DNA from 3 places in the Marinomonas sp. GJ51-14 genome. Region 1 is predicted to be linked to each of the others. Evidence: predicted binding sites of a transcription regulator. Region 1 holds the regulator's gene; each other region holds the start of a gene.
The links. The regulator PhoB, encoded in region 1, activates phosphate uptake and scavenging genes when phosphate is short. The targets are predictions, from matches to a motif close to TGTCATANNNNTGTCANA.
Positions count from the first base shown of each region.

Region 2: AC0L3Y_RS09625 (PhoX family protein) is a predicted target of PhoB. The motif match lies at 2,075-2,092, and genes of this name have one in related genera.
Region 3: AC0L3Y_RS09665 (phosphatase PAP2 family protein) is a predicted target of PhoB. The motif match lies at 7,423-7,440, and genes of this name have one in related genera.

Region 1 covers NZ_CM147879.1:1,177,330-1,188,372, forward strand. Annotated here, with positions in the region: gene pstB (phosphate ABC transporter ATP-binding protein PstB) at 1-256, shown strand, start outside; gene phoU (phosphate signaling complex protein PhoU) at 272-985, shown strand; gene AC0L3Y_RS05770 (GAF domain-containing protein) at 1,139-1,639, shown strand; gene AC0L3Y_RS05775 (Hpt domain-containing protein) at 1,642-1,977, opposite strand; gene AC0L3Y_RS05780 (sensor histidine kinase) at 1,974-3,791, opposite strand; gene AC0L3Y_RS05785 (putative pterin-binding protein) at 3,796-4,305, opposite strand; gene cysZ (sulfate transporter CysZ) at 4,543-5,319, shown strand; gene AC0L3Y_RS05795 (response regulator) at 5,322-6,158, shown strand; gene phoR (phosphate regulon sensor histidine kinase PhoR) at 6,231-7,121, opposite strand; gene AC0L3Y_RS05805 (phosphate regulon sensor protein PhoR) at 7,079-7,567, opposite strand; gene phoB (phosphate regulon transcriptional regulator PhoB) at 7,564-8,259, opposite strand; gene ubiA (4-hydroxybenzoate octaprenyltransferase) at 8,345-9,199, opposite strand; gene AC0L3Y_RS05820 (chorismate--pyruvate lyase family protein) at 9,196-9,756, opposite strand; gene AC0L3Y_RS05825 (HDOD domain-containing protein) at 9,763-11,031, opposite strand.
Region 2 covers NZ_CM147879.1:1,986,151-1,997,193, reverse strand. Annotated here, with positions in the region: gene AC0L3Y_RS09625 (PhoX family protein) at 25-1,926, opposite strand; gene AC0L3Y_RS09620 (methyl-accepting chemotaxis protein) at 2,223-3,860, shown strand; gene ykgO (type B 50S ribosomal protein L36) at 3,958-4,098, opposite strand; gene AC0L3Y_RS09610 (type B 50S ribosomal protein L31) at 4,101-4,346, opposite strand; gene AC0L3Y_RS09605 (ABC-F family ATPase) at 4,576-6,162, opposite strand; gene paeA (polyamine export protein PaeA) at 6,402-7,679, opposite strand; gene AC0L3Y_RS09595 (DUF2721 domain-containing protein) at 7,849-8,256, shown strand; gene AC0L3Y_RS09590 (N-acetylmuramoyl-L-alanine amidase-like domain-containing protein) at 8,271-9,275, opposite strand; gene AC0L3Y_RS09585 (thioredoxin family protein) at 9,326-9,661, opposite strand; gene AC0L3Y_RS09580 (YkgJ family cysteine cluster protein) at 9,679-9,966, opposite strand; gene trhA (PAQR family membrane homeostasis protein TrhA) at 10,039-10,695, opposite strand; gene AC0L3Y_RS09570 (amidohydrolase family protein) at 10,827-11,043, opposite strand, start outside.
Region 3 covers NZ_CM147879.1:2,001,766-2,012,808, reverse strand. Annotated here, with positions in the region: gene AC0L3Y_RS09705 (helix-turn-helix domain-containing protein) at 1-3, shown strand, start outside; gene AC0L3Y_RS09700 (MFS transporter) at 30-1,289, opposite strand; gene AC0L3Y_RS09695 (MFS transporter) at 1,395-2,603, opposite strand; gene AC0L3Y_RS09690 (hypothetical protein) at 2,688-2,963, opposite strand; gene folE (GTP cyclohydrolase I FolE) at 3,091-3,771, opposite strand; gene folM (dihydromonapterin reductase) at 3,839-4,561, opposite strand; gene AC0L3Y_RS09675 (dienelactone hydrolase family protein) at 4,800-5,720, shown strand; gene AC0L3Y_RS09670 (MJ1255/VC2487 family glycosyltransferase) at 5,763-6,854, opposite strand; gene AC0L3Y_RS09665 (phosphatase PAP2 family protein) at 6,851-7,366, opposite strand; gene AC0L3Y_RS09660 (hypothetical protein) at 7,575-8,144, opposite strand; gene AC0L3Y_RS09655 (phospholipase A) at 8,273-9,280, opposite strand; gene AC0L3Y_RS09650 (5-carboxymethyl-2-hydroxymuconate Delta-isomerase) at 9,319-9,669, opposite strand; gene AC0L3Y_RS09645 (2-hydroxyacid dehydrogenase) at 9,728-10,663, opposite strand; gene AC0L3Y_RS09640 (VOC family protein) at 10,660-11,043, opposite strand, start outside.

The sequences.
Region 1 (11,043 bases):
AGTCTTGCTATTGGATGAACCTGCATCTGCGTTGGATCCTATTTCAACGCTTAAAATTGAAGAATTGATTCACGAGCTGAAGAAAGATTTTACTATCGCTATTGTGACGCACAACATGCAGCAAGCGGCACGTGTATCGGATTACACCGCGTTCATGTACATAGGTGATTTGATTGAGTTCGGTGATACAAATACCTTGTTCACGAACCCAAGCAAACAACAAACTGAAGACTACATCACAGGCCGCTACGGCTAAGGCGGAGGACGCATTATGAAAGAATTAACAACGGATCATATTTCTCAGCAGTTTAATAACGAGCTGGAGATGCTACGCCAACACTTTCTAACCATGGGTGGTGTGGTTGAAACGCAAGTACAAGACGCGGTGCAGGCCTTGCTAGACAGCAATGGTTCTTTGGCTGAAGAAGTCAAAGACAAAGACGCAACCGTAAATCAACTAGATGGTCTTATTGACGAAGAATGTACGCGTATTTTGGCGAAACGCCAGCCTGCCGCTTCTGATCTTCGAATGATTTTATCTATCAGTAAAGCTGTTAGTGAGCTTGAACGTATTGGTGATGAAGCGAAAAAAATCGCCAGTCTTACGTTGAATTTGATTCATGAAGGTGAATCACCACGTGGTTACGTTGAGATAAATCGCATTGGGCAAATGGTTTCACGCATGATTCATGATGCGCTAGATGCTTATGCTCGATTAGATATCGATGCGGCGATTAAAGTGGCGAAGCAAGATCGAGAAGTGGATCGTGAATACGAAGCGGCTTTGCGCTCTTTAGTGACTTATATGATGGAAGATCCACGTAGCATTTCAAGCGTGATTAATGTGATTTGGGTGCTGCGTTCACTTGAGCGTATTGGTGATCATGCCCGTCATACGTGTCAACATTTGATCTTTATGGTAAAAGGCGTCGACGTTCGTCATGTCCATGTGAACGATCTTGCTGGTGAAGTAAAAGATATATAAAAACGCTTAAATATGAGTGTTCTGAAGTGACTCCATAAAATTGGCCGCTTTGTCATCGAACAAAGAGGCCAATTTTGTTTTTAAGCTATTTTACTTTCCTCTTTTATAGACTTTGCTATCATCGTTTTTTTGTTTGATCCGGTGTGATGCATCATGTTTACGATAGAAATTGACCCTACAGCCTCTCTTGAAGACAGCTACCAAGAATTGAATGCTCAACTGGCCGCTTTGTTAAGTGGAGAGCGTGACTTCATTTGCAATGCTGCTCAGTTTTCCGCTTTTATTATGCAGACGATTCCGGATTTGAATTGGTCTGGTTTTTACTTCGCTCGTAATGAAGAATTAGTACTTGGGCCTTATATGGGAAAAGTCGCCTGTACGCGCATTCCCTTTGATCGAGGAGTATGTGGTGAAGCGGCTAAAACACAACAAACTCAACGTATCAAAGATGTTCATACTTTTGCGGGTCACATTGCATGCGATGCCGATTCTGCGTCAGAGTTGGTTATGCCTGTTATGTCTGAAGGTAAACTAATAGGTGTGTTTGATATTGATAGCCCAAAAATCGGACGATTTTCTAAAGCGGATCAAGAAGGCTTAGAAGCGTTTGTCGAGACCTTTATTAAGGCTACTGACTTTACCTGGTCGCTTTGATCCTACTTTAAGAAGTAGGTTTCAAGGGCTGCTAATGATTCTGAATGAATAGTAGATAAGCTATCTAAAATGTCTTGTATTCCATTGTCACTTTGTTGTGAGGCGGATTGCTCGATTTTCTCACATTGCTGTGCAAAAGCTCGCATTGCCATGTTCAAGCTCGATGACTTAAGTGAATGGCTTATTTCTTGAAGTGTTTGATAATCTTCTTCGTCCCAAGCTGATTTTAATTTCGCAATTTTTTGCGTACTGTCTTCCACATATTGTAGTCGAATGTCGTTAATCGTGTCTTTGCCGAGTAGGTCAATCAATGCGTTTATCTGACTTTTTTCAATCATACTCGTTTATCTTCGATGTTATGGGTGGTATTAAACAGTTTAGAGAGAATAAGTTCTAGCTGATTTTGCAGCAAAGGAAAATACAATGGAATAGTTGGGTAATCCGCATTGTTTATGGCTTGAGGGTGGTAGCTTAAAATAGGTACTTTCTTCATTGTCCATTGAATAATGGTTTCATTATCATCGTATTCAAACTGACTGGCGTTTCCTAAAATCACAAGATCATAATGGAGATCATCTTGAAAGTGGCCATCTTTCGAGGTGATTGTATCAATATTAAATAAGCCGAGCTGAAGGCCAATAATAGCTGCAAGGTGAGTATCCATTTCGATTAACAAGGCTTGCCTTTTGACTTCCTTTTGAAGCTTAGAGTGTCTCAATGGAGCTTTTTTATTTGGGACATAGAAAGGAATATCTATCCAAAATTCACTGCCTTGTTGCGGTGTGGATGAAAAATACATTTCCCCTTTCATTAAATACACTAACTTATGGCATAAGGTTAAGCTCAAGCCAACCATATTAGGGATTGGCTCTTTTTGTTTCATGGGTAAAGACGGATTTATTCTTAAGTGTTGCTGCAATTTTTTGGGCATGCCAATACCAGTGTCTCGAACCGCAATTTGCAATACTCTGGCTTCTTGTGTGCCGGTTGGCAGTGTGGTTAATGGTGCTGGTAGGGCAGATGATCTGACCTGCAGACTGATGCTTCCAGACGGTGTATATGTAATGGCATTCTGTAATAGTGCAATGACTATTTCTTTTACCCGTAGGAAGTCGACGCTAATATATTCCGGTAGGGTCGGGTCAATATAAACAACACACTTTAAGTCTTTTCTCGATAATTGAGGAGTGACTACTGCCAAAGTACTTTCAATAGAATCTTGGAGGTTTTCTATTGTAGGTGTTAGCGTCATTTTATGTGTGTCAATTAAAGTTAAATCGGATAGCATTTCCATAGTTTGAAGCAGCTGCTGTCCTGACTCTTCAATGTGCTTTGATAAATCTTGTGATGACTCAACGGTTTGTTTGGTTTTTAGGGTATTGGCGATACTGAGAATAGCGTTAACAGGAGAGCGTATTTCTTGGCTAATAAAACCTACCAAATTAGCTTTTTCTTGATACATTGCCTGTATGTTTGATTGAAGCTTCTTATTGGATTTAACTATTTTCTTAAGCTCAGATAAACCTTTTATTGTGGTAAAACAAAAAATAGATAAACATCCCAAAAGAATGACAGATAGGAATTGGATATAGTTTAAATTCTTTTGTAATTCATGATGTTGATTGGTTATAAACTCATTACTGCCTTTATTCACTAAGAAGATGAATTCATTAATCTGTCCTTCAATTTTCTTAATTCTGTCAATAAAGTCAGGGAGATAGGAAGGATCACCTGCTTCGATTTTCGACAAATTGAAGCTCAATAACTCCAATTCGCCGTTAATGATATTGAGTAATCTTATTGTACGGCCGCCTTCAAAATTTCGAATCAATAAGCCAACATCGCTTTCTCTTAGTAAGTCGATTCGACTCATTAATAAGTCGTATTCAAAAAAAGCGCCACCATTAAGAGGGTAGTCACTGTTGTCTAATGCTACGAGGTAGTTTTGAAAGCGATAGGCTTGAATTTGTAACTGTAAAGCATTCCATAAGGCACTTTCGAAAACTCGGCGACTGTGATTCTTTGCACTGTCACTTGTATGAGTGATGATGCCAAACACAGCGATAGAAACTGATATGATGATCAAGATTAAAATATAAAGCGTCCATTGCTTTAGTTTCAGTAACCATAGTTTTCCTTTGAATAAACGCACAGTATTACTCCGTTAAACTGATGAACTTAATTTTGGCTACCTGCCAAATAGAGCGCCCATAATATATTTCGGATTTTAACTCTTCTAATTCATCAAAGGGGTAAATTACCATGATAGGACCGAGACTTCTTATTTCCATTTTTTGCCCGTCTTGAAGGAATGCAAAAATGGCTCCATTATCTACGAAGTCGCTCAAAGGTATTTCTGTCATATAGTCATTGAGTGCGAAAACCTGTAATCGTTCACTCTTGCTATCTAGAAGCTTGGCTAAGTCTGCCGCTGAGAAACCTTGATATGTATGAGAGCCGCGGGTCCAAGGATTATGTGTTGTGACAGAATATTGGGGTAAGGATTGCAACATTGTCAGGTCAAATTTGGCGTCTTGATCTGAATTCGTAGCACTGATGGCACCTGATACAGTAAGAATAATGTTACCTTCAGGCTTATCTAATGCGTAAGAAAAAGAAGAAGTAAAACCAATCCATAGTAATACTAACACTGTTGTTAAACGCATAACCTACTCTCTCCATAGTTACATTAAGACGTTTCTTAATGAGGTAGAATCTTATTACTTTGACCCTATAAAATAACATTATTCCCAATACGCAAATAGACTGATTGAATGATATTTAAAGGATTCATTTGGGGTCAATAATTGTTTCAGTGGAATAAGATATTACAAATGGGATTGTGGAGGCCTGAAAGTCTCCGTGATATCCTGTATTTTTACCTATGAAAGGCTGTATTTACTTTGATCACACAACCCTTTAAAGCGGCTGGTGCTTTTTTAAGAGCCATGCCTTTGGTGCTTTCGAAAGAATTAAGACTGTTTATATTGGTTCCATTATTAGCCAATTTTCTCCTAATGGGCTTAATTTACATGGTGGCTTTTAGTTATTTTCAGAGTCTACTCGACTCTGCTATGGGTTATGTACCGGAATGGGTTGCTTTTCTAAATTGGCTGTTTTATCTGATTTTTGGCGCCATTATTAGCGTACTTTTATTTTACAGTTTTTCAGTTGGCATCAACATATTGGCTGCACCATTTATGGCGTTTTTGGCGGAAAAAGTAGAAGAAAAACAAACGGGTAAGACGTTTGATGAAGAATTAACGACAAAAGTTATTTTAGTTATTGTTGGAAGGTCTTTACAAAGAGAGTTGCAAAAGATTCTTTATTTTTTACCACGTTTTATCTTGCTGCTTTTATTGTCTTTTATACCAATAGTGAACGTTATTGCTCCTGTTTTGTTATTATTGTTTTCATGTTGGATGCTATCTATTCAATATATGGATTATGCATTTGATAATAATAAAGTGAAATTTCATGATATGAGAATGGCGTTACGTACTAAACCTTTGTTATGTTGGACATTTGGTGGAATTGTCATGGTTGGGTTAACCATACCTTTCTTTAATTTATTCGTTATGCCTATTGCTGTTGTTGCGGCGACTTTATTATGGGTGTCGGTTTTTAGATCACAACATGGGGATTTTTCAGCCCTGTTAGATCGCACTAATGGAATATAGTGATGTCATTAAAAATTTTAGTGGTTGATGATGCGTCTTTTACGCGAGACTTGATTCGACGAACATTGCGAAAGCAATTTCCTGCTGTTGAAATTGAAGATGCAGTAAATGGACGTAAAGCACAGATATTAATGACCAAAACACAGTTCGATATGGTGCTGTGTGATTGGGAAATGCCAGAGATGACTGGCGTCGAGCTATTACAATGGTGTCGAGAGCAGCCTAAGTATAAAAAAGAAGACATCCCCTTTGTCATGATTACCAGTCGTGGAGATAAAGACCATGTCATCGAGGCTGTTAAGTCTGGGGTGACCGACTATCTTGGCAAACCATTTTCTAGTGAACAGTTGATTAATAAAGTTTTCTCAGCTGCAAAGAAACATAATATGGACCGGCAATTGGCGGCGCAAAAACCGCGTAGTAACTCATCTGCTAGCGGAGTCAGCTCCGCATCTTTGGATGTACTAATGGGTTCTACTGGGTCATCGAAACCTGTACAAGCAACTAAATTTAACAACCCTACTATTACTGTGAAAGACGTAAAAGTACCAACAATTGTGCGTTTTGAAGGCAAACAGTTCCGCTGTATGGTGATTCAGTTTAGTAAACAATCTGCGACTATGTTGATTAAGAGTGATGATGTTGTGCCACAAGTACTAGGACAATCTGTGCTAGATTTGGAATTTGATGGTATTGTAAATCGCTTGAATTATTACGTTCAGGCGGTAGCAACGACTGAGAAGAAACACGACTCGACATTTTTGACTGTAACATTAAGCTTAATTGACCAAGATAAGGAAAAAGAAGACTTTATTGGTCAACTTTTTGATAGCTTATAATCTTGTTTTATAGTGTTGAAGAAAATGATTTTTTAAAAAGGGAAGCAAGTATATTTGGCTTCCCTTTTTTATTTATAGAGTTGGCTCGTTATCACTGGTGGATGATACAGCTGGAATACTGTCTGTTCTGGTTCGGTTTGCTGGAAAGTAGCAAGAGAAGGTACTGCCTTTTCCTGGTTGGCTGCGGATTTGTAGTTTTGCATCATGATGTAATAGAACATGTTTTACTATGGCTAATCCAAGGCCTGTCCCACCTGTTTTTGATCCTCTACCTTTATCTACTCTAAAGAAGCGCTCAGTGAGTCGTGGTATATACCTTGGGTCTATACCGAGCCCTGCATCTTTGACTGATAACACACCGCTTAAATCATTGGATTCCCACTTTACATCGATGCTACCGCCATCCGGTGAGTATTTGATGGCATTAACAATAAGATTAGAAAATGCGCTGTAGAGCTCCTTGTAAGAACCATAAATGCGAGCTTCTTCTGGAATGTCCACAGAAAGACAATGTTGATCATCTAATATTGGTATTGTCACTTTCTGGATAGAGGTAACGATGTCAGAGACTTTGTGCCATTGGTTCTCTTCCCGTTTGTCATCACTTTCTAATCGAGATAAAAGTAAAAGGTCTTCAATAAGTTGTTCCATGCGCTCAGATTGTTCGGACATATTTACTATGCCTTTCTGCATGCTTTTAGGCAGGCTATCTTTGAACATTTCTAAGGTTTCTAAATAACCTTTGATGACTGTTAAGGGCGTTTTTAATTCATGGGAAGCGTTAGCGACAAAATCTTTTCGCATTTGTTCTAACAGGTGTAAACGAGTAACGTCACGTACAAAAACAAGATGGTCATTTTTGTCATACAGAGTGGTTTGTATTTCTAAATATACGCCGTCTTTGGCTGGTGATTTGATAATTAAAGGCTCGCCAAAGCGCTTTTGAGTGAAGTATCTAAAAATTCTGGACTGCGAACAATGTTAGTAATGGCTTGACCACGATCAACCGGGCGCATCAGCCCAAGAAAATGAGCCGCAGAATTATTCCACCATTCTAAATTGCCTTGGTTATCAGCCATGATTACGCCTTCTTTCAAGGCTGTGGTAGAGCTTTCTACTCGGGTGAGGGCTTGGCGCATTCGTCGCTTGGATTTACGTTGTTTCTTCTGTAAGCGATATACAGCATCAAAAACTTCCCCCCAAATACCGCTGCTTTCTGGTGGAGCAGCACGGCCAGAGTGACGTAGCCAATTATGAAATTGGTATAGTTGATACAGTTGCCAGTATAAAGACCCAAGGACATAAAGCAGTAAAACACCCAGCAATTGTCCAATGACAATACCGATTACAATGCAGGCTGCTAAACCTAAAAGCCAACTAAGGATGGCGTTTCGCCAAATACTTTTCATGCGGACCTTTTTGCTGAAAATCGGTAGCCTGTTCCTCGTACCGTTTGTATTAAGGAATCGTGTGAGCTGCCAATTGCTTTACGTAAGCGACGAATGTGAACATCCACGGTTCGTTCTTCCACATAAACGTTCCCACCCCATACTTGATCTAATAACTGAGCTCTTGAATAAGCTCGTTCTTGGTGAGTCATCAGGAACTTCAGTAGTCGATACTCGGTTGGCCCCATATCTAAAGGGCGGCTGCCGATGGTGACTCGCTGACTGATTGGGTCGAGAACTAAACCTTCGACTTCAATTGGTTCATCAACACCTTGAGGTGTCGCTCGACGTAATACCGCTTTGAGTCTCGCGACTAATTCGCGTGGCGAAAAAGGTTTGGTGATGTAATCGTCCGCGCCGACTTCCAATCCTTGTATTTTGTTGTCTTCTTCACTTTTCGCAGTCAACATAATTACAGGGATTTCAGCGGTTGTATTGTCTTTTTTCAAGCGACGAGTTAACTCAATGCCACTACCACCAGGCATCATCCAGTCGACAAGAATAAGATCAGGTCTATGATCCACGATAATTTCGTGGCCTTGTTGAATGTTTTCTGCTTCCAAATACTCATAACCAGCCATTTCAAGAGCGATGGCAATCATTTCACGTATGGAAGATTCGTCGTCAATAATTAATACTTTTTTACCGGTCACAGGATTTATCCTCATCTCAGGAACGGTCTATTAAAACGGCTATATATGACAGTTTGGTTAAAATGTCATAACTTTGCCATATATATTACATAAAATAACTTGTCGCTAAGCCTATGAATACGCAATAACCGATACGATTATTATCTAGAAAAGAACGGAAACAAGCGTCTCGGTCACGATATTTAGCTTGTTTAAACTGATGATAAAAAAGTCCGATACAGATAATTAATGAAGCAAAGTAAGGCCAATTTAATTCTGCAAGCAACCCTACCCAAGTCAAAAGAGATAGGGTTAATCCCTGTAAGCAAATAATCACGAATAAGTCTTGCTCACCGAATAAAATGGCGGTCGATTTAATGCCTATTTTTAAATCATCAGGGCGATCTGTGATCGCGTAATAAGTGTCATAGGCAATCGTCCAGAAGCAATTTGCGACAAATAACATCCATAGTATGGGATCACTTAAGTCGCCTCCTTGAGCGCTGTAAGCCATTGGAATGGCCCAAGAGAAAGCCAAACCAAGAAAAAGTTGTGGTAAATGAGTATATCGCTTCATGAATGGATAAAGTGCTGCAAGGCCCAATCCGACAAAAGACAATAAAATGGTTCTCATATCCGTGAAGAGGACTAATACAAAACTGAGCACACAAAGACCTGCGAAAAGAATTAAAGCTTCTTTTTCTGAAACACGACCTGATGGTAAAGGGCGGTTCTTTGTACGTTCTACACTGCCATCTACTTTTCTATCTGCGTAATCATTAATGACACAGCCAGCTGAACGCATACTGAATACACCTAATATAAAGATGATAATTAAATGCCATTCAGGCATGCCTCCTGAAGCAAGCCATAGAGCCCATAATGTTGGCCACATTAGAAGAAATGAGCCAATAGGGCGATTAAATCGTGTAAGTTCTAAATAATTTTGAAGTTTTTTCATAATAATCCAAACGGTGATTTTAAATGGTTTATTTCGTCAAAAAACACTTCATTGACCAATATGCCTGGGCCAAATTGATGGAAAACAGAGCGTCTTGCCCACAGACCTGTTTGTTGATTCGGAAACAGGTGTTTTGGTAACTGTGTTACTTCAATACTGCTTCTAATAAGTGCTCTATGTTGGAATAAATAGCCACCTAATGGTTTATTTTTCAGGTGCTTCACTTGTCGCCAATGACCTCGTAATGCTTTTGCAGGGATAATGGAGCGCCCATAAATAACGCTAACACCATCAACCTTTAGTAAAACAGTACGAATTCTTGCTGCTTCACGAGGGCGTAACTTTAGACGACTTCTTTCTCGTGCTGTTGGTGTCCCCCAAGCGTCTTCTATGACTTCGACGGTCAATGAGCCAAGTTCTTGTAGTTTTGCGGTTAGAGACACATCAGAGGTTAACCAAGGCCATAAGTTTTTAGGCACTCTTGTTTTATTTATTCGATGTGCCGGCATCCAGCTATAGTCGAATTGTTGTGTAGCAGATTGATTTATTAACGTCATGATTAATTAGTTATTCATCTTGTTAATTAAATCGACCATTTTGTGTATTTCGGCCGACTTCTTATAAATATGGGTACGACACGCTTCTGCTTCTTCCCGAGTTAAACCAACTTCTAATAATACGGATGGCTCAATATCTCCGTCATCACGTAGTTGAGTAGATATATAGAGTAGCTTCGCTAAGGTATCGTGTTCACCATAGTAGTGTGGTTTTTTACTGTAGCGGATTGCTGTCCAAATGTTATCTGGCAAGCTCCAATAACGTAACAACCATGAACCTAACTGTTCTTTTGTAAAACGCAATGTTTGCATTTCAATGATTTCGGAAGGCAAATGAGCATTCGCTTCTTGATATCGAGATAAAATCGAAAAATGTGGAGGCAAGATAGTACTAATCGCTAAGTAGCCAAAGTTATACAGTAAACCTGCAAGGTAAGCGTGACCAATTTTCGGTCGATTGTTCACAGGCATAGCTTTCACCAAGGCTTCCATAAGAGCAGCGTTTGCAACAGAATCTAGCCAGAAGTCTTCATAATGTCGAGGGCCTTCTTCTGGTGTTTGAAAAGCGTTTCGCATGGAAAGGCCAAGAGCCAAGTTCATTACCATGTCAAAGCCTAATACTCGAATAATTGCATCCTCCACAGACTCAATAGAGCCAGGTGCACCGTAGTAAGCTGAAGAGGCCCAACTAATAACTTGGGCGGCTAAGCTAGGATCTAAGGCGATAACTTGACACAGCTCATCTGTATTTGCGGTTTTATCAGAAGAGAGGCGAATAATTCGATGAGACGATGCTGGCAGTGGCGGTATTTCTAGTGTCTCTTCTAGGCGTTGCTTAAGTCGAATAGACTGAAATTTTCCTAATGCTTGAAGGATCTGTTCTTCATCATTTTCATGGTTTTCGACCGGCGTTAGGATTAAAGATGTTTCGATGGATATACGCTCAAAGCGATTTAATGGGCCTGAAAACATGTCTTGTAATTCATCCACTGAAATTTCGCGATATCTACTGTTGGCTTTTGTTCGAATAGAAAAAGAAGAACCTTCCAAAATGCTTGATTCTAATATTGTAGTAACACTATTTGGTTTAATGAGAGGGTCGCCAGAAGTATTAAAATTAGTAATGGGTTCAAAGCGACGTTTAGTTATGCGAGATACAGCCGAGATGTCCAGCATATTACTCTCGGGAAAAATAACCTGTAAACGACCAGTATGATCAGCTAAATGAACAACTCTTAGTTTTTTGCTGGGTTGGAAGTTAAGTGATTGTTCCATAAAACTCTCTGT
Region 2 (11,043 bases), 810 kb from region 1:
ACGCTTTTAAATACTCGTAGAGACTTAACCTATCACAGCTCCGTCTTCACGAGAAATCGCCACCACACTAGAACGAGGAACTGATTGACCACCATCAGGCCAATGAGAATTTCCCTTTTCGCCCGGATGCTGAACACTAATGAACATGGTTGTACGCTCAGTATTCCAAGCAGCACCGGTAATTTCACATTCTTTTGGCCCAACTAGGAAACGACGAATTTCGCCGGTTTCAGGATCACCAACCAACATTTGATTGTTACCTTGCCCTTGGAAGCCTTTCGCATTTGAATAGTTACCATCGGTCTGAATCCACAATAGTCCTTTGGTGTCGAATTTAAGACCATCCGGTGAATTAAACATATTGTCTTGGTTTATATTTTTAGAGCCCGCATTTGCGTCATCATACACAGCAGGGTTCCCAGCTAGTACAAACAAACTCCACTTGAATTCACCACTGGTATGATCTTCGTTCATTGGCTCCCAGCGAACGATTTGCCCAAAGTTATTTTTTACACGTGGATTTGGCCCACTTGGAGGTGTCGCGTCACCACCAGCATTCGGCTTAACACCACGATTTTTGTTATTGGTCAAAGCACAGAAAACTTCTACTTTGTTTGGATTCGCAGCCACCCATTCAGGACGATCCATTGTCGTCGCACCAACTTTAGACGCTGCCATACGAGTATGAATCGAAATTTCAGCTTCTGTCATACCAGTTGTTTTAGGTGTTAATGCCAGCCATTCGCCACGATTATCATCATGGAATTTTGCAACGTACAGGGTACCCTCTTCAAGAAGGTCACGGTTGTTTCCACCCGCTAAATACTTATGTTTAGACACAAAGCGATACAAGAATTCGCCACGTTCATCATCTCCAAGATACACAACGACATGACCATTAGAAGCAATCGTTAATTCAGCGTTTTCATGCTTAAAACGACCTAATGCAGTACGTTTTTTAGGGCGAGATGTTGGATCCAGCGGATCAATTTCAACAATATAACCAAAACGATTAGGTTCATTTGGATGCTTAACAACATCAAAGCGATCATCAGCTAAAGCCCAGTTATAACTGCTTTTTACACCTAGACCATAACGTTTATGACCTTCACTAAATTGATGATTTTCATCACTTGCTGAAAAATAGCCGTTGAAATTTTCTTCACACGTTAGATAAGTGCCCCAAGGGGTTTGTCCATTGCCACAGTTATTCCATGTCCCCTTAGCAACAACACCTTTAGGATCCTCCTCAGTACGTAGCCATTTATGACCGCGAGCAGGACCTGTAATGTCCATTTCTGTGTCCGCAGTAATACGACGGTTATAAATAGAATCCTGAACAATCCCCCAATTACCGCCACGATTCGCAACTTCAACGATAGAGACACCATGGGCAGCCTTACTCTTACGAATGTCATCAGCTGTTGCTGGTTTGCCATCTTTACGATTTGCAAACAAGGTTGTCATATTCGTGTATTCATTGTTGACCGCCATAACTTGAGTACCACCTTTCGAAAAGAAAGCCATACCATCATTATGATCACCAAAAGCCAACTCCTGAGAAGCACCAGTACCACCTGTTGTTGAATCTAGAGCAGGAGCATTACTAAATAAAGGATCGCCCCAAGATACTAACACTTCCCACTTGTAGCCTTCTGGAACAGTAATAGTATCGAGCGCATTGGCTTTCACCATTTTAAAAGCAAGACGAGATTCTTCGGAACCTGCAGCAAATGCCTTTCCAGCTGCCAACGTAGTTGACCCCATCACAAAAGCGCCGGCACCAACAGCTGCACCACCACCTAAAAAACCACGGCGTGAAACCATTTTATTCGACACATCTTCGAACTCTACGACTTCTGGCGCTGGTCGTACCAATTCATCTAACTCATCAAAGCTTAGATCATGTTTTTGCACTGTTTTCATAATACTGCCCTATATCATTTAATAGACGGTCGTCGCTGAGCAAAGCTGCTCCATCACGCTTTAACCTAATAAAAACGAATTGCTTTTAAACTGACGGTTCAAAAACACCTCTTGAAAAAAGAAGTTGTTTTTAAATCTATCGTGAACAAGTGACATAAAAATGACAGTTAGATGGCATTATGGTTATATGGAATACGTACATTAGTAAAAAATAATAAAGCGGATTAATAAAAAAGGCTCAATAACTAAAAAACCCTCCGCACCATAAAAATAATAATGCCTTTGAGGATAATGCAATGATCAGAACTCTACGTAAATTCCCAATCAACTTGCGCTTAATTAGTTTGGTTTTCTTCTTCTCTTTAGGACTCCTATTTGTCGTATATTCGAGCCTGACAGCCAACAAACAATCCCTAATGAACGAAAAATACGCACAAACTAAACACGTTATCGAAACCGCATATGGGGTTTTAGATCATTTTTATGTACTTCAACAGTCTGGCGAATTAAGTAAAGAAAAGGCTCAACAGTATGCTATGGAAACCATCAAGGATATTCGTTACTCAGAAACAGAGTATTTTTGGATAAATGACTACTCAGCAACCATGATAATGCATGGAACCAACTCTTCATTAGATGGTAAAAATCTACTAAACCTAGAGGACCCAAATGGTAAAAAATTGTTTTCTGAGTTTGTAAGAGTAGTAAAAACACAAAATGCAGGTTTTGTAGATTATTTATGGCCCAAGCCTGGCAGTGAAAAACCAATCGAAAAAATCTCCTATGTACAAGGCTTTGAGCCTTGGGGATGGATTATTGGCTCCGGAATTTATTTAGATGATGTTGATGCTCAATTTCAAAAAGCAGCCGTGAAATTGGGAGTCATCAGTAGCGCTATTATCTTAATTGCCCTGCTAATTTCTTTTCTAATTATGCGTTCCATCTTACTTCCTATTAGTCAAATAAGACTTGCGATGGAAAATATTTCACATGGTGATGGAGACTTGACCGCACGCTTACCAGAAGCAGGCAATGACCAATTAACCAAAATTGCATCCTACTATAATTCTTTCATTGGTCGACTTTCAGAAACCTTAACCAAAGCCGTTGTGCTTAATCAGGAAGTCGAAAACAAAAGCCAAGAATTGAAGTTGGTCTCATCGCGAACAAAAGCTATTACACAAGAACGTGAAGGCATGTTTGCTCAGATGACAGACACTATAAAAGAAGTCGATCGTTTTAAAGATGAGGTTATTGAAACAACACAATCTACTATTACATCTGCGCAAACAACGGCAAGCAAAACCCAAACAGGTCAAGATTCGATCAAACAAACAGTTGAGTCATTGGATAAATTGTCTCACGAATTGGAATTGGGCCTTCAAACCGTTGTTCAGCTAGCAGAACAATCACAGACCATTGGCTCAGTATTAGATGTGATCAGCGCGATTTCTGAACAAACTAATTTATTGGCACTTAACGCTGCGATTGAAGCTGCTCGCGCTGGTGAGCAAGGTCGAGGCTTTGCCGTCGTTGCTGATGAAGTACGTGGCTTAGCTAGTCGCACACAAGCATCAACAGATGAAATTCAAACCATGATTAATAAATTACAAAGTGGTGCGAAAGAGGCGGAATCACGTATTACCGAAAGTCATCAACAGTCGAAAAGAACCACTGAAGAGATGTCACATACTGCTCAATATCTACAAGAAATATCAAACTCAGTTAATGACATAAATACGGCAAGCAACACAGTAATACAAAGTGTTTCAATGCAAAGTGATGCGGTACAAAGATTGAATGACTTAAACTCAAAAGTTGCTGAACTTTCCGCTCAAGCCAGCTTACAAGTTCAACAAAACAACCTTACCAGCGAAACTTTAGCAGAAACGTCAAAAGAAACTCGTAAAGTAATGTCGGCGTTCAAACTTTAGAAAACATATTGAATCAATAACATTGATCTAATAAACAAAAATAGCCTACTCGTTTTCTAGTAGGCTATTTTTTTGCTTTATCTAATCACTTTAATCATTAACGCTTACTTTTCACGCCTTGAGCTGCTTTAAAACGAGGGTTTGATTTACAGATAACAAACACACGCCCTTTCCTTTTTACGACTTTACAGTCTTTATGACGATGCTTAGCACTTTTCAAAGAACTGAGAATTTTCATGTCTACTTGCTCTTGCGGTAGCGACGTTTAAATTGGGCAATACGGCCTTCATTACCATGTGACCTCTGCTCACCAGTATAAAAAGGGTGAGAAGAGCTCGACACATCAATCGCCATATAAGGGTACTCTGTCCCGTCACGCACAATGGTTTGTTGCGTTTCTACTGTAGAGCCGATAAAGAAATAGGTATCAATTTGAGTGTCATGGAAAGCAACTGTTCTGTAGTTTGGATGAATATTTTTGCGCATAGGATACTCCTTATAAAATGTTATGATATAACATTTTATAATTAAAGCACAATACAGCTGATTATCACTTTTACACAATCGTACTGGATCTCAAAATCAGCAAGGATTCAGAACAAGTAGAAACAATAGATAGTTAAAGTGTTTTTCCTACCCATAAAAAATGCCGCTTATTAAGAAGCGGCATTTAATAAAGTGTTTTAAATTATCAAGGAATAACCTTAATCGTACTTTATGAAATATGGGTTAAATATTCATCATAGGTACCTTGGAAATCAATGATCTTCTTGTCTTTGATTTCAATCACACGGTTCGCTAAAGAAGAAACAAACGCACGGTCATGACTGACAAAAATCAACGTACCATCAAAATCGATCAAAGCATTGTTCAACGCTTCAATGGCTTCCATATCCATGTGATTTGTTGGCTCATCCATGATAAGAACGTTTAGATCCATCATCATTAACTTGCCGAACAAAAGACGGTTTTTCTCACCACCAGAACACACACGGACTTTCTTATTAAAATCATCTGCTGTAAACAATAAACGACCTAGCATGGCACGAACTTTCAAATCATCATGCTTAACAGTACGCCATTTAGACATCCAATCGAACAAGGTAAGATCTGAATTAAAGTCTTCTGTACTGTCCTGTGGACAATAACCGATAACCGCATTTTCTGCCCACTTGATCTCGCCTTGCTTGGCTTTCAATTCATCCATCAAGCAGCGAAGGAAGGTAGTTTTACCGGCGCCGTTTTCACCAATAATCGCCAATCGTGCACCCGCATCAAGAATAATACTACCATCAGTAAACAACATTCCATCTTCAAAACCATGACCAAGCTCTTCTAAAATCAAGGCTTGACGATGCAGTTTCTTGTCTTGTTTAAAGTTCAACGACGGCGTCATTCGGCTCGACTGCTTCACTTCTGACAATTCAATTTTATCTAATTTTTTCGCACGAGAGCTAGCTTGTTTCGCTTTCGACGCATTAGCAGAAAAACGATTTACAAAGGCTTGTAAGTCATCCATTTCGGCACTTTTCTTCGCATTTTCTGTGAGCAATTGCTCACGAATTAACGAAGAAGCTTCCATGAAATACTCATAGTTGCCTGGGTAAATTCTCAATTCACCAAAGTCGATGTCAGCCATGTGAGTACACACAGAATTTAAAAAGTGACGGTCATGGGAAATAATGATCATGGTGCATTTACGTTGGTTCAATACACCCGCTAACCAGTTGATAGTGTGAATGTCCAAGTTGTTGGTTGGCTCATCCAGTAACAAGATATCAGGATTAGCGAACAAAGCCTGTGCCAATAACACACGCAATTTCCAACCTGGCGCCACTTGGCTCATTAAACCAAAGTGATATTCTTCTTCGATACCAGCTTCAAGCAAAATATCTCCAGCACGACTTTCTGCACTGTAGCCATCCATTTCCGCAAATTCAGCTTCTAATTCACCTGCACGCATGCCGTCTTCTTCGCTCATTTCTGGCTTTGAATAAATCGCGTCACGTTCTTGCTTCACTTTCCAGAGCTCTACATCGCCCATAATAACGGCATCAACAACAGAGTATTCTTCAAAAGCGAATTGATCCTGACTCAAGGTACCGACTTTTTCACCCGGTGTAATAGAGACATTGCCTGAGGTTGGAACCAGAGCACCACTCAGAATTTTCATGAAAGTAGACTTGCCACAACCATTCGCACCAATCAAACCGTAGCGATTGCCGTTACCAAATTTAGCGGAGATGTTTTCGAACAATGGCGTTGCGCCGAATTGCATGGTGATATTAGCTGTGGAAATCAAAAGAAAGTCCTGAGAGTAAATAATAGAAAGCCGTTTATGATTGCCACTTTAAAATAAGCGTACAAAAGATAAACACAAAGGGGTGCGAATATAGAGAGTTAAGGCGCTAAAGTCGAGGGATAAAAAGAGTATTTGAAAAGAGTCCCCATTTACTTGTTTGTCATCTTTCACAAATACATAAATGAGGCCTAATCTAAAAGGCTGAATAGAGTTATTCGTATCTTCCTTAGCGACAATCCTTACTTTAAACGAGTTACTAAAAGTTGTTCCACTCGAACTCCTTCAAGATCCAGCACTTCAAATTTGTACCCTTCGTAAATATAAAAGTCTGTACGTTTAGGTAAGCGTTTCAAACTGTAGGTTATAAAGCCACCTAAGGTTTCATATTGAGTACGATCGGGAAAATCTTCAAGATTAAGACTCCGCATAACATCACTAATCGGTGTTAGGCCTTCAATCAACCATGAATCTTTATCCCGTTGAACGATCTGTTCTTCGTCTTCTGGTGTTAATAATCCCCCCATGAAACCACCTAACAAATCTTTTACTGTAACGATACCAACAATAGTTGCGTATTCATTTACGATGACAGCAAAGGCTTGAGGTGCCACACGAAAAGCATTCAAAGCTTCCGATAACGTAAGTGTTTCAGGTAAATAGAAAACATCTTTGTCTACTTTTTCCGGCTTAATCTGTGCTGGCTCACCTTTTAATACCAATCGTAAAATTTCTTTCGATTCAATGATGCCTTCAATTTTATCCAAACTACCATTACAGACTAAAAAATCATTATGAGGATGATCAATGATTTTCTGACTAATCACATCGCTACTGTCATCAACATCAAAGTAGATGATTTGATCTCGCGGCGTCATGGTGCTGGAAATATTACGTGTTTCCAATTCAAATACATTGCCAATAAGCTGATACTCTTGCTTCTGCAAGCTACCATCTTCAGCACCGGCGTCCATCATGGCGACAATATCTTCAGTTGTCACCACTTCTTGTCGCTCAATTGGCACATTAAACAACCGTAAAATAACATTGGTGATGCCATTAAATAAGAACACCACAGGTGTCAGCAAAAAAGTTACCCAAAGCATTGGCGTTACCATACGAATCGCCACGGCTTCTGGCATTATCATCGCAAGACGTTTTGGTAATAGATCAGCAAACAAAATAAACAATGACGTCAAAGCCAAGAACGATAGCGTGAAACTAACTTGAGTTAATAAAGGCCCTGTATAGAAGAAGCTAACCGCATTCTTGATATAAGGCGTAAGCGCTTGCTCACCAATAATGCCGCCCAAAATAGCAATCGCATTTAATGCAATTTGTATCATTGCAAAAAAAGCTCCTGGCTTTTGCTGAAGTTTAATCACAGCTTGTGCTTTTAGATCTCCTTCATCAGCCAATACTCGCAGCTTAATTTTTCTTGCCGCAGCCATGCCAATTTCGGACATAGCAAATAAGGCACCGGCAATAATTAACAAGCCAATACTCAACACATCGTTCATTTATTTCTCACCTTTATGGAAAAATCACGCCTAAATATGAGCGCATTATAGAAGGAAGTTAAGCTTACACAATGCTTATTTTTTATACTTTTGGGAAGACAGAAAAGCCGCTTTTAATAAGGCTCTAAAAGCGTAAAATGGAAGTAACTTTAAACCTAGATATAAAATTATGATCATTACTCTAACAACACCTGCTATGTTATTTCCTGCTGTTTCTCTGCTTTTGCTAGCCTATACAAACCGATTCGTCACCTTAGCGTCGATTATTCGCACCTTCGACCCAAAACTCGAAGACGATAATACAACTGAGCAAATTACGAATTTGCGTCGGAGAATTTATTTAATTCGACGAATGCAAGAAGCTGGCGTTATCAGTTTTTTCTTATGTGTTATGTCAATGATGGCTATTTATTTGGAATATCAACAAATAGGCAGTTATATCTTTGGCGGGAGTCTAGTCTTCCTAATGTATTCTTTGTACTTATCCGTTAGAGAGATTTCGATTTCATGTGATGCCCTTGATTTGCATCTGCAACACTTCAGCACAAACTTCAAAACAAAAAGGCACAAAAAATAAAATAATTAAGTTATTTAATATCTTAATACTTGAACATTAAAACCTTTCAGAGAGGAAGCCGTTGAATAACGAGAGAAGTAGTCAACAAAATCTTCATCGATCACTTTCTGATATAGCACACTGGCATGTCGAAGAAACAATTTCCCATTTTTTCGTATCGCAAGCCCTTGGTGAGAAACATTCATATTAGTGCCAATCCATTTCTTTAATGCCCAATCTGGACGCACCATGGTAATCACACTACCAGAAGGAATTCGTTCCAAAAGAGACCAGTTTGTCTCTTTATTTTCATCCAAATCCCCTATATTAAAACCTTCTCCATTCATATCTTCTGTCATGGAATAAAGCGCCGTTAGGGGAAGATAATCTATCGTAGCGATTTCTGGCAAATAGGCGTCTCCTTCATTGTGCAATTGAGCTAATAAGTCATCGCAATAAGCGGACGAATCGTCATCACAATGAAGATTTTTCTTCTCCATTTTTTGATACCAAGACGTTTTATCAATGGTCGTTTTTGCGGTCATTAATTCACTCTGCGCCACGTTTTTCGTAATATCTTCTAGCTTATCTTGGTTGTTTGGAATCCAGTCCAAACTAGGAAAATGATTGCGTTCAGTAAAAGTTACATTGCCGTCGTTGTAACGTAAGCTCATTAACTTTGGCATAAAATCATCAACGGAATAAGACATAGCGCCAGCTAAAATAGTTTCCACATAAGTTGTACAGTCAAACTCATCAAACCGAACTAAAGGGTCTTTATCGTATATCCCTTGCTTCCCCTCTCCTAAACTACCACCAGCATAAGGCGCTCCCATAAAAACTTGGCTTAAGGCATCAATTCGTTTTTCTGGTGTTAATGATATGGAAGACAAACTTGCTTGCTGAATCGACTCAATCACTTGAAAAAATCTAGACTGATAAGACAGGGTATGAATTTCAGGTTCACTAGCAGCCATAACAGATGAGAAATGAAGGATTACTAAGCTATTTAAAGATAATAATCTTATAAAATTTAACATATTTGTTATGTCTTACCTTTTGTACACATGGCTTCAGCTTACGACATCACTCATAAAGGCGTTAATAATTGACGAACTTCATCCACTGAAGTGAAACGAACAATACGCTCCACTTCTTCACCATCACGCAGCAAGATTAATGTCGGCCATAGTTTTACACCGAACTGTCGACCTAATCGCTTTCCTTTTCCATCAAACACCTTGATATGAAGCAAATCGAAATGTTCGCTGATGACTTTTTTTGCGACATCATGAGCCGCCTGACAATGACCACACCAAGGCGCACCGAACTCTAATAAAGCAATACCCGATAAGCCATTAATTTCATCAAAGCTTGGTGCTTCTTCAGAATATTCTGCATTAAATCCGATTGTTGTCGCTTGCATGTCTCTACCTTTTAAACTTAAGCCTTCTTAAATTCGTCTCGACACTCATAAGACCCCATCTCAAACTCACGACAAATCCAAGGACGATTCTCATAAATAGTACAAAAATAAGTTTCTCTGTCCACAGCAGAACACCAACCATCTTCAAGTCTTAACATGGTTTCTCCACCCCACTCATCTACCGCTATGTGTTTTTCTGGCACACCCGTATCACTGATGATCATCACTTCCATACGGCAACAAGAAGCCTGGCAGTTGGAACATGCTACTTCAGGTTCCAATACATTGTTTAATTCAATATTCATACATTGCAGCACTTATCTATCTGAATTTAGGTATTCAAGTTAACAAGCATACCCCAACTTGGACCATTCTAATTATGCACCATAGAAGAAGACTGAGAAATAATGGCATGCAGTACCTGCCACAACAAATAAATGCCAAACAAAATGCCCATAGCGTAGTCGTGTGTCTAGTACAAAAAACACAACACCCAAGGTATACAGTACACCACCTAATACCAATAAGAGTAAGCCATTTGGTTCCATTAATGAGACTAACGGCTTAATAGCAATCAGAATAAGCCAACCTAATACAACATAAAGAGTAGTCGAAACTGCTGGATGTGATGCCTTATTAAACGCTTTAAGTCCAACACCAATCAAAGCCAATACCCAAACAGAGCTTAATAAAGACCACCCCCATATCCCCTTTAAAACACCCAACATAAAAGGTGTGTAGGTTCCGGCAATAAGCAAATACACAGCAGAATGATCAATAACCTGAAAAATTCGCTTGAGCTTACCTGTCGGTATAGCGTGATACACCATGGAGGCAGAATACAGCAAGATCATGGTAACTGAAAAAACACTCACTCCAACGACAAAGCCAGTATCAGCGTTTTCCATGGCGCTCAAAATAAGAAAAGGCGTACCAATGATGGCAGCAATCAATCCCAAACCATGACTGATACTATTGGCGATTTCTTCACCTAAAGATTGCCCTCGTCGAGCATTAGAAAGAGAATTCTCCATGTTTATTTTCTCCAAAGACATATTTCATTTTCTCTAAAGAAGAGTGCTTAAAGCATGGTTCAAAACACTTAATTTAACAACGAAAGATAAATAATAAAATGCGTAACTAACAAGATATTCACCTACTAGTTTTAGCGACACACCTGCGGAGCCTGATAATCCAAACTCAACAATTTAAAATAATTTTCACCCAATGCAATATTACGAAAAGCATCATCAAGGTATTGGTGTATACGGCCAGTAATATTCAGCTCGTTCTGATAAACCTCGTAGGTATTGTTCCGAAATGCCACAAAGTCAGAACCGGGTAAAATACGCTCTGAATAGTCATTCATAAAAGCGACATAC
Region 3 (11,043 bases), 820 kb from region 1:
TAGCCATTGTTTATCCACTTAACAGGGTATTAAAATGTATAACCCAATTTAGATTTACAATAACCAAAGACAGCCAAGATACAAAGCAGCCCAGACATCAAAGCAAGAAATGGGACTAACTGCCCGATTTGATATAAAGATGCCAAAGTAACGGGACCTAATGCCGCCCCCAGTCCCTGCATAGAAGCATTCATACTTGCCAACCGGCTTTGTTGATCATCCTTTACTAACAGTGTCTGTGCCGTCACTATGCCTGGAAACAGAAACCCGACTCCGGTACCAAATAATCCCATAGCAAATAACACACCGGCATAAGAATCTAAAAACATAAATGCAAGCTGTGCCGACACACCAATACTCGTACCTGCAACAATTAAAGTAATAACCCCCAATTGAAACCTAGGTACTAATATCATTTGTACCAAAATACTAAAACAAGACATAGTCATCATGGCAAATCCGACCTGCTTCGTCGTTTCAGAAACATCCAAGTGGAATCTATCTTGAATCAAAAACGCCATGATCTGCTGAACCCCAGTAATAGACAGAATCACCAAGGTAGACATACCTAAAAAAGGCATAACCGGCTCCTTAAACCAATTAATGGCCGGTGGTTTCTCAAATTGACGAACGTGTTTTTTGTCCTTCACAAAAAGCATGACTAATATAGCGGCACAACCTGCCAAAAAAGCAATAATATAAAACGGTGCAGTTAAACCCAACCCACTCAACAAGGACGCACATGCAGGGCCTAAAATCATACCGATACTAAAAGAGGCACCAATTTTGGCAATCGTTGCACTACGATGCTTAATATCTGTATGAGCAATCAAAAAAGTTTGAACCGAAGGTAAAATACCAGCAATCCCAAGTGCAAACACCATACGTAAAGCAAACACTAAATAGTAAGTCTGCTCAGCAGACAAATCGCGAGCCAAGGCTCCCTGTAATACAAGGCCAGTCATCCCAATGGTTACAGCATAACAACTCATACCTATGATGACAGAACGCACACGACCAATTCGATTAATAATCCCTCCCCAGAAAAAAGCAGCAACAACAAAAGTCGCAGCGCCCGCGGTAATCAAGGTACTAATTCGCACATCAGCCAAGCCAATTTCACGACCGATTGGCGGCAAAGAGGTAAAGATAAAAGACTGTCCTATACCTACTGCAGCCAAGCAAAAAAGCAATAACCCACGAGAAAGGCGTTCAGGAAAAGAGATATAGTTGTCAGGAGTAGTCAATGTAAGTCCTTGATATAGGCTAGCTAAAGAATCAGGCGACATGTTTTATCATCCTGACCTTAAAAATAACATATTTTGTATTCTATCTCTGAGGCTAATTTCACTTTAAAGCAGTTATGAAAGATAGGCTAAAAACGTTATATCTTTTCAAGTAAGTGAAACTGCACCCTTTGAAATAAGATGAAAGAGTCCAAATAAGGCTAATGCGTAAATTAGAAAGGTGACGCTCAACCAATGCAAACCAAACTGTTCACCCACTAAACCACTGATCACGGGTAACGTCATCCCCCCCATTACAGCGGCACTGACTTGAAAGCCAATGGCATGAGTAGAATAAGATTTCCCAACTCGAACAACTGTTTGAGAAATCATGCAAGGAAATATGGGTGCCGCACAAAAACCCACTAGCGCTAAACCAGCATAACTCGTATAAGGTGTAATATTGATATTAAAAAGCACTACGCCAAACGCTACGCCAATTAAACAAAGACGCAGCAATACATCAACCGAAAAGCGCTCAACAAGAAAGCCAAAAACCGCTCGACCAAATGCCAAAGATCCCCAGTAAATAGCGACCCAAGTTCCTGCACTCGCCAATGAAATGCCTCGGGATTCCGTCATCACGGTAAAAGCCCACTGCCCTATACCAAACTCGACACCTGTGTACAAAAAGAAAAAAGCAATTTGATATTGGATAACTGGATGTTTTAACGCCTGAAGCTGCGTGATTTTTTGAGGTAAATCAGCAAAATGCGTTTGAGTTTCGTCTATTGTATTTTCTACTGGTTGAGGAAGGTGTTTGTCACTTTCCCACAGGTTACGACTAAAAATAAATATCACCGTAATTGTGAATAAAATGACGGCGAGAACAGCGTAACCCAAGCGCCAGTTCTGTGAAAAATTAACTAACACTGTGGTAATGATGATAGGGCCCGTTGTTGCTCCAACCCCAAACGCGGCATGTAGCCAATTCATATGCCGAGTAGAAAAATTCTCAGCGGCATAAGCATTGAGTCCAGCATCAATCGCACCAGATCCCATGCCAATCAAAATAGCAAACAGAACAAAAACAATGAAACTGGCGCTGCAGTAAAAACCTAATAAACCAAGACTGACAAGAAAACTGCTCAGTACCAACAAGCGCCCAACACCTAGGCGAGACAGTAAATAACCGACAGAAAAACTTGAAATAAGATAACCAACACCACTGCAAAAAATAACTAAGCCTAGCCATCCAATTGGAACACCAAATTCAATACGAACAAATGGCCAATTAATACCATGCGCCGCATCAGGCAGACCTAAACTGATAAAGCCTAAATAGGCAATAAATAACAACACGCCTGATGTGCGCATGAAGACATCCTTATTGGTACTTTCAAATGAACTTAATATTTAAGTACATTTATAATCAACGCTGATAAAAAACCACTACTCTTTTTATTTGAATAATCTGCGCTTTTCTTTTTCAATTGCTTTCCATTTCCAATTAGGTGCTTCACCTTTTACATAATAAACTGCAAGTAAAAGCAGAGTGCTAACAGAAACTAGCAAGATCCATTTAAAAAGCTCTTCTTTTGGATCTACCCAGAAGCTAATAAAACCCACAGCAAATAGATAAAACATTTGCACAAACCAGCCTTGCCAAGCCGTTGGGCGGCTCCAGCCCCAACCATTCTTTTTTGCGGGGAACCAAACTGTTTTTTTATCTGTCATCTTATCCGCCTTATTTCATTCGCCTTGATGGCTCAATAACTCGCTTTACGCTGCCACTTTGCCTGAGTTTTATCTACAAAAAAAGCCTTTGTTAAAAGGCTTTTTCTTTAATCCTTGTGACAACTTATTACCGAGCAAGAAACTCACTGCGAGTTTTATCACTGCGTTTAAATAAGCCGCCTAATGCGGTGGTTTGAGTCGATGAACTCGCGTCCATCACTCCACGCGCTTTTACACAATAATGCACCGCACTGATGCTTACTGCCACATTATCAGTTTCAAGAAGCGCTTGTAGGGTGACAAGAATCTGCTGAGTCAGACGCTCTTGCACTTGAGGCCGCTGTGCAAAGAAACGCACAATCCGGTTAATTTTTGATAAACCAATAATCTTAGTCTTAGGTAAATAAGCCACTTTGGCTAAACCGTCAATGGTGACAAAGTGATGTTCACAGGTGCTGGTAAAGCTAATGTCGCTTACCTTCACCATTTCATCGACTTTCATCTTGTTTTCGATAACAGTAATTTTTGGGAACTGAGCGTAATCCAATCCAGAGAAAATTTCTTTCACGTACATCTTAGCAATACGATGTGGCGTTTCTGCCAAACTGTCATCGGTCATGTCTAAGCCTAATGTCGTCACAACATCTTCAAAGGCACTTTTAATACGTTGATATTTTTCTTCGCTGGTCAGACCGTTATCAATCATAGGGGTTTCTAAACCACTTGATATTAAGGCATCGCGTACCCGTATCGCCTCTTCAGACAACTCAAGGCGACTTACATTCGTTTGTTCGGCTATGTTATTCATATGGTTGTCCTATTCGCTTAACCCTGTCATTCGACATGGAGTCTTTAAAAAGATTCTATTTAGCGGGCTATGCCAAATGTCGTCCTCCATCAAGTGACAAGGTTCGGCCTGTCATATAACGGCTCTCTAAAATGTATTTTACCGCTAACACTGACTCTTGGTCTCCTGGTTCTATACGCAGCAAAGACTTATTGAGTGCTTTTTTTCTATATTCCGTGTCGTCACCCTCGTTAAACATCAAAAGAGAAGGTGCGATGGAGTTCACTTTAACCTTTGGAGCAAACCGTTTGGCAAATGAAACTGTTAAATTAGCCAAACCAGCCTTACTTGAAGCATACGCAATGTGCTTATCACTTCCCTTTTCGGCCACATAATCTGTCATATGAATAATGTCAGCCGTACCATGTTGCTCAAAGCCTGCACATAATAATCCTTCAAAGGCGAGATTTATACGGTAAGGCGCAAATACATGAACTTGCCACATTTTTTCCATCAATGCTGCCGTATCTGAACTCACTTCTTCAGATTCCCACTCGGAGGCATTGTGAATAACACCTCTTAATGATTGATATTCGTTTTGAATGAGAGCAATAAAATCATCCACACCAGCCTGATTCGAAAAATCCGCTTGGATACAGCGAATACCTTGTTCTTCCAAGGCTTTAAAATGCTTCCTTTTCTTACGATAGGTAATAATCACTTGGTAGTTTTGTGTGGCCAAAGCTTGTGCGCAAGCCAAGCCCAGACGTTGTCCACCACCCGTAATAATAATTGGCATTCTGGTTGTCATTCGTACATCCTTACTCAACTTTCAAATTGCTTGATAGAAAGCATCATACAGGCACAAATTTCATTAATGAACTAATCTAAAAAATGTTACAAAAGAGAACAAAGTTAATCCAATATTCATTCTATATCGTATAAATTGAACTTATATTTGAAAATCTAATCTAAAAATTAGCATGTATAATTTTTATTGATTTGCCCACCTTAAATTTAAAATAGACGAAGTGAAGAAGGGAGTTGAAATGAGCTTACAAACAGAAAAAACAGACCTCGCCTTATCGGCAAAAGACATTCCTCAAGAAGCATTTGATTGGTACGATGAATACGCCCATGGCGACATAGACCGACGCACCTTCTTGTCTCGTCTTGGAACGCTTAGTATCACAGGCTTAACACTTTCTGTCGTCGCTGGCGCACTTACACCAAACTACGTACTAGCGGAACAAGTCTCTTTTAACGATCCTGATATTACAGCAAGCTATGTAGAGTTTGACTCACCAAATGGTCATGGCAAAGCGCGTGGTTACTTGGTTATTCCTAAAGGTGTGGGTGCAAACAATAAGGCCGCGACAGTTCTTGTTGTTCACGAAAACCGTGGTCTTAATCCATACATTGAAGATGTTGCCCGTCGTTTAGCAAAAGCGGGCTTTATTGCTCTTGCTCCTGATGCTCTGTTTCCTTTAGGTGGCTACCCTGGAAATGATGACGAAGGTCGTGCTATGCAAAAAACATTAGACGGCAGTAAAATCACTGGCGACTTCATGGATGCAGCAACGCTATTAAAAAATCATGACTTTAGTACAGGCAAAGTCGGCATGGTTGGTTTCTGTTTTGGTGGTTACTTAACCAATGCATTAGTTGCCAACATGCCAGACACGATTAACGCAGGCGCGCCTTATTACGGCACACCAGCAAGATCAAACATTGATAAGATCAAAGCACCATTGCAAATCCATTTTGCTGAATTAGACAAACGTGTGAATGCAACTTGGCCTGATTATGAAAAAGCCTTGAAAGCCAACAACGTTGATTACACAGCCTATGTGTATCCAAAAGCTAATCATGGCTTTCATAATGATTCAACCGCCCGCTATCAAGAAGATAATGCAGAATTGGCTTGGAAAAGAACCATAAACTTCTTTAAGAAAACATTAAATACTTAGTATTTAATTGAACGAAAATAACATTCCTGTCTGGGCTTTTGCTCAAGCAGGAATGCTTTTAGGGTAAACTAAGCCGCTGTTCTTACCATAGGTAAAATCAATACCTTGCACATTCGGTGTTTGTTTCCATAACGTTTCACACAAATCCGCTACACTCGTATCATTACTAGATTGCAACCAAGCCACCACAGCACGAGCAACATTCGGATAAGATATCTGTACAACACGGCTTGTTTCCAGCCAGGTTAAAATCACATCAGCATTTAATACATCCGTTGTTGTTGCAATTCCTAATGTTTCTAATGCAATGGCATTCGAATGCTGTTCTATTTGACCTTTTAGTGGTTTTGCTAAAATACGGCGACCTAATTGAAGCGCTTCTGAATTCAACTCAAACCCTGCATTGCACAATACAGATTCACACTCCGCCAAATTTTGTTGGAATTGCTGGCGACTGAAAGCAAACACTTCTACGTTGCCGTACACACCAGGCTCAATGTCCTTACAATGCAAGCGAAAATGGTAATTGGGAACACCTTCAAGCCATTCCAGCACGGCTTCACTACTCTCAAATGGTAGATATACTAGAACCTGCTCTGAATGAGGTGCATTACTCAAACCTTGAGCATGAATAAGTGGCGGTAATATTGAGTGTCCAAAATGATGCCAATGTGCGCCTAATTGAGTAGCGGCGGGAGCAAAATTCGACATCACCCATTGCGCAATGATGTTTTTCTTATAACGAGGAATATCATACTTAAAAGCGTATTGATGGCCAAAACCAATACAAGGAACACCTTGATACTTGGCAGCCCAAGCGACAATTGGCTCAAAATCCGTAATCACCAAATCGTAACCTTTAGCATCTAATGACCGAATGTCTCGATACAATTTAAAGAAATTGGCATTTCGACAAGTCGCACACAAGTCTAATGCGCCATTACGGGCAACAAAGCTCAGACCTTGAAAAGTACGATAGTCGCCAAAGACGTCCATATCAAAATAGTCTTCTGGTGCTCGCCCAGAAAAGACAAAATCAACATCCATACCTGCTATTTTCATTTCTGCAGCCATGGCTCTTGCTCGCGTAATATGACCGTTACCAGTGCCTTGAACGCCATAAAGTATTTTCATATGAACACTCCAATCATAAATGCCGCACAGGCGGTACCAAGCAAGGCACCAATGACAGTATCTGTTGGAAAATGAACTCCAAGAAAGATACGAGACAAACCGACATTGGCTGCCCAAAAATATAGCATCATGTTGAAACTTGGAAACCACTCACTCAAACAAAATGCGATGAAAAACGCACCCGATGTATGGCCTGACGGAAACGAGAACTGATCCGATGGAATGATAAAGCTACTAAAATCATCTAAGGCATCTGCAGGACGATTACGTTTAAAACCACGTTTTAAAACAAAATACACACAGCGTTCAAGTAAAAAACCAAATGCCAATACCAACACTAAAGTCTCATAACCAGTAAACCAAAATATAAAAGCCAACGCTGCATATAACGGACCGTCGGCAGTGAATGAGATAGCTCGCCCGATGCGAGTTAATGTCACCCTGTGTTTACGGGCCATAAACCAATAAAAAGTCTGGACATCAAAGGTATGGATGTTCTGAAGTATACTCATTTTAGCACCTCAATAATTTGTCTTACTCTCAACATAGACGAGTAAAATGTCATCTAGGTGACAGATATATGACAACTTGGTGACATGCTTTATTGATAAAAAAATACACTCTAAGTACTTTTAAATCACAGACAAAAAAATGCCTCGTCATAGCGAGGCATTTTTTAATACATTTAAAATTTCTATATAAAGAGTCGAAGTATAAGAATTACTTCATACCATTCATTTTATTGAATAAAGCAATCATTGCTTCAGGTTTTACTTTTTTGTTGCTGCTATTCAAGGCATAGACCACTGTTTCGCCTTTAGGACCAGAACCAATATCCGTGTAACGTAATGGAACTTCACCGACAACACGAGCACTGTTCATTTCTTCTAAAGATCCAAACACATAAATTCGGCCTTCAATACGCATTTCACCGTAAAAAATATCAGCGCCTTTTAATGTACCATCATACATATCAACAGAAGCAATTCCCGAAGTTTTTTTCTTGTCTTCATTTGTTAGACCAAAAACAATTGTTTCGCCTTTTGGACCTTCTCCAATTCTCACTTTACGGTATGAGGTTTCACCAACACTTAAAAAATCTTCGTAAACGCCACGGTCATCAAAGATATAAATACGACCTTCATGATGGACTTCATACAAGTCGTTATTGTTCATCGCAGCCATTTCTGTCGCTGGTTCAACAATATCTTTTTTTACAGCATCAGTGCCGCAAGCTGTTAATAACGTCAATGCAAATACGCTTGTTACAATTGAGATTAATTTCATCATCGTGCTCCTAGGTAAGATAGTTAACTACCATAAGAGGTGAAAATGACACAACCGTGACATTTAAATGACAAAACCATGACGAAGGTATTTTCTAATTCATCGATATAATTCCGCAATTACAAATAAAGCTACAACCAGTTAGTTAACATAATACCAAATCCAAGCGACTGAGTTTGGTGATTATAATCCAATAAAGATTGCCCATAACCGTTAAAATATTGAACATAACCTCGCGTCTTTCCCCACAAAGGAAAATTAAACCCAACTTGAACAGCTCCCCTATTATCTGAGGCTTTTAGATTATTTCTCAGCATAATATCAATGCTGTAATCATCAATAATATGAATTAAATTAAACTCTCCATAACCAAAATAATCTTCGATATTTGGATTATCGTCGTTTTCTGAACTTTCAGGAATTCGATACCAAGGTTTGAAGGAAAAGGCGGTATCCCCTTTCTCAAACACAAAATCCATATAAACACGGTTCCATGAACGAGATAAATCACCAGACTGCCCATTTGACTGATGATTAAAGCCATAGGACACATAATTAGGTTTAATACCTAACAAGCCATGTTTTGGTTTGGTAATCAAAAAGACTTCTGGTTCATGATTTGTGTCTCGAAACGGCGCTGAAATATCACTGTTATAAGCTTGCCAATAAGCCTGTTGCGTATAAGCAAACCAAAGACTTGTATCGCGCCCCACCACTTCATAAGCCACTGGAAATTTAATACTCAGTTGAAATTTGAACTCAATACTTTGCAAACTATCTGAATCATCACTACCTAAAAATGCACGATCATTAGGGTTTGATGTATAGGCAAATGGTAAAAAATAATTGGGTTTATGAGGTGTTAATACAAAGGGATTATTTACTGTATCCAGCTCTCTATTTTCTCTTTGCTTAAGAAAACCATTTGCCTCTTTGGCTCGCTTAGCAATAGAGTCTGGAATCGCAGGTTCTACTGGTGTAAAAAAAGCCTCATCTTCAACAATGGATTCGCCACTTACTGAATCTTCATTTGTTTCTTCAGTAACATAAATAACAGCGTTTTTCTCTGACTCATTCAATTCAGCTTGAGCCCAAAGTAAGCTAGGGAGTAGCATTACAGAGCACATAATGACTTTCATTATTTGAAACCTTTTTAAGCGCAACGAGTCACTTTATATTATTGAGATAAAATAACTTTTTTAGCGTAGGTGTCACGATCCATATCGCACATTTCAACAGAAAAGCTAACATTTTTTAATGAAAATTTTGTTAATGCGTCTAAAATTAATTGAGACAACTTTTTCTTTTCTTCTTGTGTTCGCCCAGACAACAGTCTAATCATCACATGGACAAAAGCATCTTCTTGTCCACATGTTATAAAGCTTTTATAAGGAGTACTACGCAACTTAATGTCTTCTGGTGTAAAAACATTTGACGCAATACAAGCCTCTTTGATCGCTTCAAGCATATCGACTGGCGGTACTTCTTGTTCTAAATTCTGACTGTATTCGAGAATACAATGTGGCATTTCAGACTCCTTTGTTAGTTTTACTGAATACAGTTTTTTATCTGATTTGATTATATGATTAATAACCCTGAACTGGATCTACTGTGGTGGGCATTTCGTCAGTTAATCGATAGTGATTTATGTTCTTTGCTACTATTTCGCAAGCACTCATAGGATGTGTCGGTGCAGAAATGTGCGGTAAAACCGTAACTCTATCATTAATCCAGTACGGATGATTTTCTGGCAATGGTTCCTGCATAAACACATCTAAAACGGCATGGGATATAAGCCGTTGATCAAGCATTTCCAATAACGCATTATCATCAATAATAGGACCACGGGCAAAATTAATCAGGCTTGCCCCAGTAGGTAAAAGAGACAAGGTTTGATGGTTTAATAATCCTTGAGTGTAGGTCGTTAAAGGCAAAAGACAGATAAGTATATCACTTTGTACCAGTAACGAAGCCAACCCCTCATCACCATGAAAACAATCAATCCCCTCGATGTTTTTTTCGCTTCGGCTCCAGCCTGCCACAGAAAAACCATTAGCAACCAAACGTTCTGCACTTAACTTTCCCAGCGCCCCTAAACCTAACACTCCAATACGACGTTCTTGGGCTCGGACCATAGGTTGCTGTATCCAAGTTCGCTCTGACTGTTGCTTGGCATAAATGGGCATATCTCGATGTAAGTAAAGAGTCCATGCTAATACAGCTTCAGACATGGTTTGTGCTAAATCTGGATCAATTAATCGCACAATAGAAAAAGAAGGCAAAGATAGCTCATTCATCATGCCTTCTACGCCAGCCCATAAACTATGAACCCACTTTAGATTAGGCAGAGTCAATAAATCCCGAGGGTCAGGATTCGCAACAATAGCAATATCACAATTCTCCTTTTGCTCTTTAGTTAAATCAGCCAGAGGCAAAATACTTTCATCTGGCATAGAAGAAGATAAGAGACGAATCCAAGTTTCTTGCTCCGGGGTTTCAATACGACCAATAAAAGGAATCATTTTGCATATACCTGAGCGATGTCTTTAAAACCTTTTAGCTCTATTGCATTACCACTCGGATCTTTAAAAAACATAGTCCACTGCTCCCCCGGCAAACCTTCAAATCGTACACTTGGTGCAAGATCAAACATAATATTTGCATCCATTAATCGTTTAGCTACCTTTTGCCATTCAAGCAAAGGTAAGATCAATCCAAAATGCGGCATTGGCACAAAATGATCTCCAACTTTACCAGTATTTGTCGTTGGAGATGGCTCTCCTAAATGCAAAGAGAGTTGATGACCATAGAAATCAAAGTCTATCCAAGTTTCAGCACTTCGGCCCTCAGTACAACCTAAGACTGTTGTATAAAACTCACGTGTCTTATCCAGCGAAGTAAC